One region of the Cellulomonas sp. EB106-03-03-XG116 genome, then DNA from elsewhere that is predicted to be linked to it. Evidence: predicted binding sites of a transcription regulator. Region 1 holds the regulator's gene; the other holds the start of a gene.
What was found. The regulator HrcA, encoded in region 1, represses chaperone genes, less so after heat shock. The targets are predictions, from matches to a motif close to TTNGCACTCGNNNNNNNCGAGTGCNAA.
Positions count from the first base shown of each region.

Region 1 (4,412 bases):
GCACCAGCTCGACCGGCTTGCCGTCGACCCAGAACCCCGGCCCGAGCCGGAACGTCCGCGTGCGCCCGCGGCGGTCCTCCAGGACGACCACGTGCTCGCCGCCCGACTTCTCGACCCGGACGACCGCGCCGACCCAGCCGGTCGTGACCTCCTCGACGACCAGGCCGCGCTCGGCGGGGGTGGGGGTCGAGGTGGGCCGGCGGTGCGCGCTCGGGGAGCCCGCGGACAGGACGTCGGTTCCGTAGCGGTCGGTCACCCGCGGCAGCCTAGGTGCCGACCGCTCGCCCGCGTGGTACGACACGACGGTGACGTCGAGCCCCGCGCAGCACCCCGACCGCCCCGGCACCGCGACCCGGTCGGAGCCGGACCCGCACCGGTGGCGCGCGCTGGGCGTGTGCCTGGCGATCGGGTTCATCACGATGCTCGACGTCTCCATCGTCAACGTCGCGCTGCCGTCGATCGAGCGCAGCCTGGACGCCGGCGCCAGCCAGCTCCAGCTCATCGTCGCGGGGTACACGCTCGCGTTCGGCCTGGTCCTGGTGCCCGCGGGCCGGCTGGGCGACGCGCGCGGCCGCCGCGGGCTGTTCCTGCTCGGCCTGACCGGGTTCGCCCTCACCAGCCTGGGCGCAGGGCTGGCCCCGTCCGACGAGCTGCTGGCCGTCGCCCGGCTGCTCCAGGGGATGAGCGCGGGCCTGCTGAACCCGCAGGTGGTCGGGACGATCCAGCAGCTGTTCACCGGGTACGAGCGCGGGAAGGCGTTCGGCTACTTCGGCGCGACCATCGGGGTGTCGACGGCGCTGGGCCCGCTGCTCGGCGGCCTGATCATCCAGGCGTTCGGCGCCGAGGAGGGCTGGCGCTGGGTGTTCTTCGTGAACGTCCCGGTGATCGCGGTGGTGCTGCCGCTCGCGGTGCGGTTCCTGCCCCGCGGCGTGGCCGGCCGGCCGTCCGGCACCCTCGGCCCGCGCGGCCGGCCCCGGCTGGACGGCGTCGGCCTCACCGGCGTCGCGCTCACCGCCGCGACGGTCATGGTGCCGTTCGTCACGACGACGGGGGAGGGCGGCGACGACCCGGCCCGCTGGTGGTGGCTCGCCGTCGCGGCCGTGCTCGGGGTGGCGACCGTGCTGTGGGAGCGCCGGTACCAGCGGCGCACGGGCGCCGCCGTGCTGGACCCGCGGGTGCTCGGCGAGCCGTCGTTCCGGAACGGGGCGCTGCTCGGGATCGCGTACTTCGGCGGGTTCACCTCGGTGTTCCTGGTGGCGACGCTGTACCTGCAGCAGGTGGCCGGGTTCACGCCGCTGCAGGCCGGGCTGGTCAACATGCCGTTCGCGATCGCCTCCGCCGTGTCCGCCCAGCGCTCGGGCCGGCTGGTGGCGAGCCGCGGGCGCGCGCTCGTGGTGATCGGCCTGGTGCTCGTGGTCGCCGGCCTCGTGGGCACCGACCTGGCGATCCGGCTCGTCGAGCCGCCGGCCGTCGGCTTCGTCATGGCGGCGACCCAGATGGTCGCGGGCGCCGGCAGCGGCCTGGTGATCGCCCCGAACCAGACGCTCACGCTCGCGCGGGTGCCGGTCGAGCGGGCCGGGGTCGCGGGCAGCATGCTCCAGGTCGGCCAGCGGGTCGGGTCGGCGCTCGGCGTCGCGGTCGCCCTGTCCACCTACTACTCCGCCCTGGCCTCGGGCGTCGACGGCAGCGTGGCGGCCGGGCGGGCGCTGCTGCTCACCGTGTCGCTCGTCGCCGTCGCGCTCGTCGTCGGGGTGCTGGACCTCCGGGCGCGGCGCCGGGACGCGGCGACCGCGCCGGCGGACGCGTAGAATTGGCACTCGGTCAGAACGAGTGCCAGGACGAGCGCCGGCCGGGGAGGTGGCGATGAGCGAGGACCGCAGGCTGGACGTGCTGCGGGCGATCGTGGAGGACTACGTCGCCACCCGCGAGCCCGTCGGCTCCCGCGCCCTGGTCGAGCGGCACTCCCTGGGGGTGTCGCCCGCGACGATCCGCAACGACATGGCGGCCCTCGAGGACGCCGGTCTCATCGTGCAGCCGCACACCTCGGCCGGCCGGGTGCCGACCGACAAGGGCTACCGGCTGTTCGTCGACCGCCTGGCGACGATCAAGCCGCTGTCCGCGCCGGAGCGCCGCGCGATCGAGACGTTCCTCGAGGACGCGGCCGACCTGGACGACGTCGTCGACCGCTCGGTGCGGCTGCTCGCGCAGCTGACGCACCAGGTCGCCGTCGTGCAGTACCCGTCGCTGCGCCGGACCGCGCTGCGGCACGTCGAGCTGGTCCCGGTCGGCGACCGGCACCTGCTGGTGGTCATCATCACCGACCACGGCCGCGTCGAGCAGCGCACCATCGAGGTGCCGGACCCGCTCGACGCCGGGACCGTGGCGCGGCTGCGGATCCGGCTCAACACGGCGGCCGCGGGCCGGCGGCTGGCCGAGCTCGGCACGGCGCTGTCCGACCTGGCCGACGACTTCGCCGCCGCGGACGGCCCGCTCGTGCGCGGCGTCGTCGCGGTGGTCGAGGACACGCTGGCGCAGGAGAGCGAGGAGCGCGTCGTCCTGGCGGGCACCGCGAACCTGGTGCGCGGCGGTGGCGCGGACTTCGCGCACACCATCAGCCCCGTCCTGGAGGCGCTGGAGGAGCAGGTCGTCCTGCTGCGCCTGCTGGGCGAGATGGCCGAGGACGAGGCCGCGGTCTCCGTCCGCATCGGCCGCGAGACCCAGCACGAGGGTCTGCTGGAGACGAGCTTCGTGACCACCGGCTACGGCGGCCCGGACGGCGGCGGGACCGCGGTCGCGCGGATCGGCTCCGTCGGGCCGCTCCGCATGGACTACCCCGGGACCATCGCGTCGGTGCGCGCCGTCGCCCGGTACCTGTCCCGGATCCTCGCCGGATGACCGGCCGCCGGGCACCGACGCGGTCCCGCGCACGTTCGACATGAGCAACCGACCCGCGCCCGCGCGCGGCCCCCACACGCACAGGAAGTGACGAGTGAGCGACTACTACGAGGTGCTGGGCGTCGAGCGTGACGCCACGCCCGAGCAGATCAAGAAGGCCTACCGGCGCCTCGCGCGCGAGCTGCACCCCGACGTGGCGGGGGCGGACGCGGGCTCCGAGGACCGGTTCAAGGACGTGTCGCGGGCGTACGAGGTGCTGTCGAACCCCGAGAAGCGGCGCATGTACGACCTGGGCGCCGACCCGTCGGCCCCCGGCGGCGGCATGGGCGGCCAGGGCGGCTTCGGCTTCCAGGACATCTTCGAGACGTTCTTCGGCGCCGCCGCCGGCGCGGGCGCGCAGCGCGGCCCCATCCCGCGCGCCCGCCGCGGCCAGGACGCGCTGCTGCGCCTCGACATCGACCTCGCCGAGGCGACGTTCGGCACGCACCGCGAGGTCCCGGTCGAGACGGCCGTGGTCTGCCCGACCTGCGACGGCACCTGCTGCCGCCCGGGCACCTCGCCGCGCACCTGCGACGTCTGCGGCGGCCGCGGGTCGGTGCAGCGGGTCGCGCGGTCGTTCCTCGGCCAGGTGATGACCTCGCAGCCGTGCGCCGCGTGCCACGGCTTCGGCACCGTCATCCCCGAGCCCTGCACCGAGTGCGCCGGCGAGGGCCGGGTCCGCTCGCGCCGCACGCTCGAGGTCGACGTCCCGGCGGGCGTCGACACCGGCACCCGGATCAAGCTCACCGCGCAGGGCGAGGTCGGCCCCGCCGGCGGCCCCGCGGGTGACATCTACCTCGAGGTGCGCGAGCGCAAGCACGACACGTTCGTCCGCGAGGGCGACGACCTGCACTGCACGCTCGAGGTCCCGATGACCGCGGCCGCGCTCGGCACCGTGCTCACGCTCGACACCCTCGACGGCCCGCAGGAGGTCGACCTGCGCCCGGGCACCCAGCCCGCGCAGATCGTCACGCTGCGCGGCCTCGGCGTCGGCCACCTGCACGCGGGCGGCCGCGGCGACCTGCACGTGCACGTCGACGTCCACGTCCCGACGTCGCTCGACGACGAGCAGGCCGAGCTGCTGCGCAAGCTCGCCGGCCTGCGCGGCGAGGAGCGCCCCGAGGCGCGGCTGTCGGCCTCCGGCGGCGGCGTGTTCGCGAAGCTCCGCGACAAGCTCGCCGGGCGCTGAGTGTGACCGCACCCGTCTTCCTGGCCGAGCCGGGCGACCTCGACGCGCTCGCGGCCGGGAGCACCTACCTGCTCGCGGGCGCCGAGGGGCGGCACGCGGGCGTCGTGCAGCGCAAGACCGCGGGGGAGCGGGTCGACGTCGTCGACGGCGCCGGCACCCGGCTGGTCGGCGAGGTCGAGGCGGCCGGGCCCGAGGGCGTGCACCTGCGCGTCCGCGAGGTCGTCGTCGAGCCGGTGCCGGCGCCGCGGCTGGTGCTGGTCCAGGCGCTCGCGAAGGGCGACCGGGACGA
Region 1 covers NZ_JBYTEP010000022.1:43,705-48,116, forward strand. Annotated here, with positions in the region: gene AC3WUG_RS10330 (DUF3097 domain-containing protein) at 1-256, opposite strand, end outside; gene AC3WUG_RS10335 (MFS transporter) at 306-1,808, shown strand; gene hrcA (heat-inducible transcriptional repressor HrcA) at 1,864-2,895, shown strand; gene dnaJ (molecular chaperone DnaJ) at 2,990-4,123, shown strand; gene AC3WUG_RS10350 (16S rRNA (uracil(1498)-N(3))-methyltransferase) at 4,126-4,412, shown strand, end outside.

Region 2 (4,412 bases), on a different contig from region 1:
GTTCGTCGCGGTGGTCGTCCTGGTCCCCGCCGTCACGGTCGGTCTCGTGGCGTGGGCGTCGTCGTGGGACGGCCGCCTGCCGGGGTTCGGCGACTCGTCCGAGCCGGCCGCCGCGGCGCCGAGCGAGCCGGAGTCGTCCGCGCCCGCCGAGGAGACGACGGAGGCCGAGGACCCGGGCGCCGAGGCCCCGGCGGAGACCGAGGAGCCGCCCGTCGAGGAGGAGCCGGCCCCCACGGCCGACCTCACCACGGACGTGCGCGTGCTCAACGCGTCGAACCGCTCGGGCCTCGCCGCGGGCGCGGCGGGCGACCTGGAGGACGCCGGCTTCACGGCGGTCACGACCGGCAACGGCAACGCCGGCGGTCTCCAGCAGACGACCGTCTTCTACGGCAGCGCCGACCTCGCGGCGACGGCGCAGCAGGTCGCGGACTCGCTCGGCATCGCCAACGTCGTCGAGGACGCGGGTACCGCGCCCGAGGGCGTCGTCGTCCTCCTGCTGGCGGACTTCGGGCGCTGACCCCTTCCGCCGGTCGGGGGGCGGGGCTAGTCTCGGCCGCGTCGCGGTGACCGCTCCCCAGCACCGGGGGAGGCCACGGCCCCTGCGTCGCACCGATCACGCCTTCTTCAGGAGCACGCATGCCGCAGGGAACCGTCAAGTGGTTCAACGCCGAGAAGGGCTACGGGTTCATCACCCCGGCCGACGGCGGCCAGGACCTGTTCGTCCACTTCAGCGCCATCCAGACCAACGGGTACCGCAGCCTCGAGGAGGGGCAGTCGGTGGAGTTCGAGGTCGGGCAGGGCACCAAGGGCCCGCAGGCCGAGCAGGTCCGCCCGCTCTGAGCCGGTCCCGGCGCCGAGGCGCCGCCGCGGGGCCGGGGCACGCCGCCCCGGTCCCGCGCCCGTCCCCCCGGCGTGCGGGGCGTCAGCCGTCGAGCGCCGTGACCGCCAGGACCACGCACGCCGCGGTCCAGGCGAGCGGGGCGACGGCCGCGGGCGACCCGTCCGCGAGCACCTTCTCCGGCAGCGCGCCCATCGAGGTGCGGTGCGCGTCCAGCCAGGTGAGCCGTTCGTGCGCCTGGGTGTCGTCGCCGTTGACGGCGGCCGTCAGCGCGTAGAGCGACGTCTGGGGCGTCCAGGAGATGCCGTCCTGCCGCCAGCCCGCGCCCGGCGCCAGCCCGCCCGCGGGGCGCGCCATCGCGGCCGCCGACGCCTGCCAGGCGTCCGCCGCCCCGGCCAGCGCCGACGGCTGGAACGGCGGCAGCGCGAACGCGCTCGCCGCGTCGGCCACGCCGCCGCTCGCGTACCGGCCGTAGGCGGTGTCGTCGCCGAACTCCCGCTCCACCGCCGCGCGGGTCCGCCCGGCGGCGTCCCGCGCCTCCCGGGCGGCCTGCGCGTCCCCGAGCAGGTCGAGGACCGGCCCCGCGGCCTCCAGCCCGGCCAGGAGCGGCGCCACGGTGCCGAGGGTCAGCTCGTCCTCGGCGACCTCCCAGTAGTCGGGCGAGGCCGGCGGCAGCCCGTCGCCCGCGACCAGCGCGACCGCGTGCGCGGCACCCCGGCGGACCAGCGGCGCGAGCTCGGCGGCCACCGCCGCCCGCTCCGCCTCGGGCGCGGCGGCCACCACCTGGCCGGCCGCCCACAGCGACCAGCCGGTGCCGTCCGTCTGCGGCGCCCGGTCGTCGGGCACGGCCCCGGAGCCGTCCGGCAGGTACCGGGCCTCGAAGGACCCGTCCGCGGCCTGCACGCGGGTCAGGAAGCCCAGCACCTCGCGCGCGTCGGCCAGGTGCCCCGTCCGGGCCAGGGCGACGGCGACGAACGACGCGTCCCGCGGCCACACGTACCGCCAGTAGGGCGTCCACGCCGCGACGGCGGCGCCGTCGTCCTGCACGAGCGTGTGCAGGTCCAGCAGGGCGTCGGTCACCATGTCGGCGTACGGGCCGTCCGCGCCGGGGACGGTGCCCGCGGCGAGCCAGGCCCGCTGCTCCGCGGCCAGGTCGTCGTCGGCCGTGGTGGCGGGGTCGACCTCGACGCGGGTGCCCTCGTGGAGCAGCGGCTGCCCGCCGGCCGGGACCAGCTCCGGCCCCGCCGGCGTCGCGACGACGCCCTCGCTGTACAGGTCGATCGTGCGGGTGCGCGGGCCGGTCGCGCCCCAGGCCACCAGCACCGCGGCGAGGGACGCCAGCACGACGGCGGCGACGAGGGGGCGGCGGTGCATGCCCGGCAGGCTATCCGGCCGGGCGCCGGGGTCGGTCGCGGGTCCGGCCGGCGGCTGTCCGCCGAGGGCGGAGCGCCTTGCACTCGATGGGGTCGAGTGCTAACCATGTGCTTAGCACTCTCGGGTCGAGAGTGACAGAATGACAACCCAGGCCGACCAGGTGAGGTCCGCCGCCCGACGGGACATGACCGCCGGGCCGGCGCGGCCGTCCGTCGCGGGCACCGACCGGCCGAACCACGAGCCAGAGTGAAGGATCGATAGCCCCATGGCCAAGATCATTGCCTTCAACGAGGAGGCCCGTCGCGGCATCGAGCGGGGTCTCAACACCCTCGCCGACACCGTCAAGGTCACCCTCGGCCCCAAGGGCCGCAACGTCGTCCTGGACAAGAAGTGGGGCGCCCCCACGATCACCAACGACGGTGTCTCCATCGCCAAGGAGATCGAGCTCGAGGACCCGTTCGAGAAGATCGGCGCGGAGCTCGTCAAGGAGGTCGCCAAGAAGACGGACGACGTCGCGGGCGACGGCACCACCACCGCCACCGTGCTCGCCCAGGCGCTCGTGCGCGAGGGCCTGCGCAACGTCGCGGCCGGCGCCAACCCGATCGCCCTCAAGCGCGGCATCGAGCAGGCCGTCGAGGCCGTCACCGCCGCCCTGCTGGACCAGGCGAAGGAGATCGAGACCAAGGAGGAGATCGCCGCCACCGCGTCCATCTCCGCCGGCGACACCGCCATCGGCGAGCTCATCGCCGAGGCCCTCGACAAGGTGGGCAAGGAGGGCGTCATCACGGTCGAGGAGTCCAACGCCCTCGGCCTGGAGCTCGAGCTCACGGAGGGCATGCGCTTCGACAAGGGCTTCCTGTCGGCGTACTTCGTGACCGACCCGGAGCGCCAGGAGGCCGTCCTCGAGGACGCCTACGTGCTGCTCGTCGAGTCGAAGATCTCGAACGTCAAGGACCTGCTGCCGCTGCTGGAGAAGGTCATCCAGTCCGGCAAGCCGCTGTTCATCGTCGCCGAGGACGTCGAGGGCGAGGCCCTGGCCACGCTCGTCGTCAACAAGATCCGCGGCACCTTCAAGTCGGTCTCCGTCAAGGCGCCCGGCTTCGGCGACCGCCGCAAGGCGATGCTGCAGGACATGGCGATCCTCACGGGTGGCCAGGTCGTCTCCGAGACCGTCGGCCTCAAGCTCGACACCGTGGGCCTCGAGGTCCTCGGCCAGGCGCGCAAGGTCGTCGTGACCAAGGACGAGACCACGATCGTCGAGGGTGCGGGCGACGCGGCGCAGATCCAGGGCCGCGTGAACCAGATCCGTGCCGAGATCGAGAACTCGGACTCGGACTACGACCGCGAGAAGCTCCAGGAGCGCCTCGCCAAGCTGGCCGGCGGCGTGGCCGTCATCAAGGCCGGCGCGGCGACCGAGGTCGAGCTGAAGGAGCGCAAGCACCGCATCGAGGACGCCGTGCGCAACGCGAAGGCGGCCGTCGAGGAGGGCATCGTCGCCGGTGGTGGCGTGGCGCTCATCCAGGCCGGTGCCGTGGCGTTCGAGAAGCTCGAGCTCGAGGGCGACGAGGCGACGGGCGCGAACATCGTGAAGGTCGCGATCGACGCCCCGCTCAAGCAGATCGCCGTGAACGCGGGCCTCGAGGGCGGCGTCGTGGCGGAGAAGGTGCGCAACCTCCCCTCCGGCCAGGGCCTCAACGCCGCGACCGGCGTGTACGAGGACCTGCTGGCCGCGGGCGTCAACGACCCGGTCAAGGTCACGCGCTCCGCGCTGCAGAACGCGTCGTCCATCGCGGCGCTGTTCCTCACCACCGAGGCGGTCGTCGCCGACAAGCCGGAGAAGGCCGCTCCGGCCGGCCCGGCCGACGGCGGCATGGGCGGCATGGACTTCTGAGTCCCGCCGCAGCGGGGCGCGTGAGCGCCCCCCACCGCGCCTGAACGGGCCGGTCACCCCCCGGGGTGACCGGCCCGTTCTGCGTCCGCGCCCGGGCGCCGCGCGCCCCTCGCGCCGCGCCCGCGCCCCGCGCGCCGCCACCCCGCCGAGGTGGCAACTCTCGGCTGTACCGCCCGCACCCGCACAGCCGAGAGCTGCCATCTCGCCGAACCTGCAGAGTCGGACTGTGCGCGGCCGGTCACGCGCAGGCGCGTAGTGGAGAGTCGGCGAAGGGGGCGCGGGGGTCAGCGAAGGGCGCAGGCGCGCAGT
Region 2 covers NZ_JBYTEP010000039.1:9,667-14,078, reverse strand. Annotated here, with positions in the region: gene AC3WUG_RS14015 (LytR C-terminal domain-containing protein) at 1-517, shown strand, start outside; gene AC3WUG_RS14010 (cold-shock protein) at 637-840, shown strand; gene AC3WUG_RS14005 (glycoside hydrolase family 15 protein) at 923-2,212, opposite strand; gene groL (chaperonin GroEL) at 2,478-4,103, shown strand.
Region 2: a site for HrcA is predicted at 2,289-2,315, ahead of groL (chaperonin GroEL). Genes of this name have one in related genera too.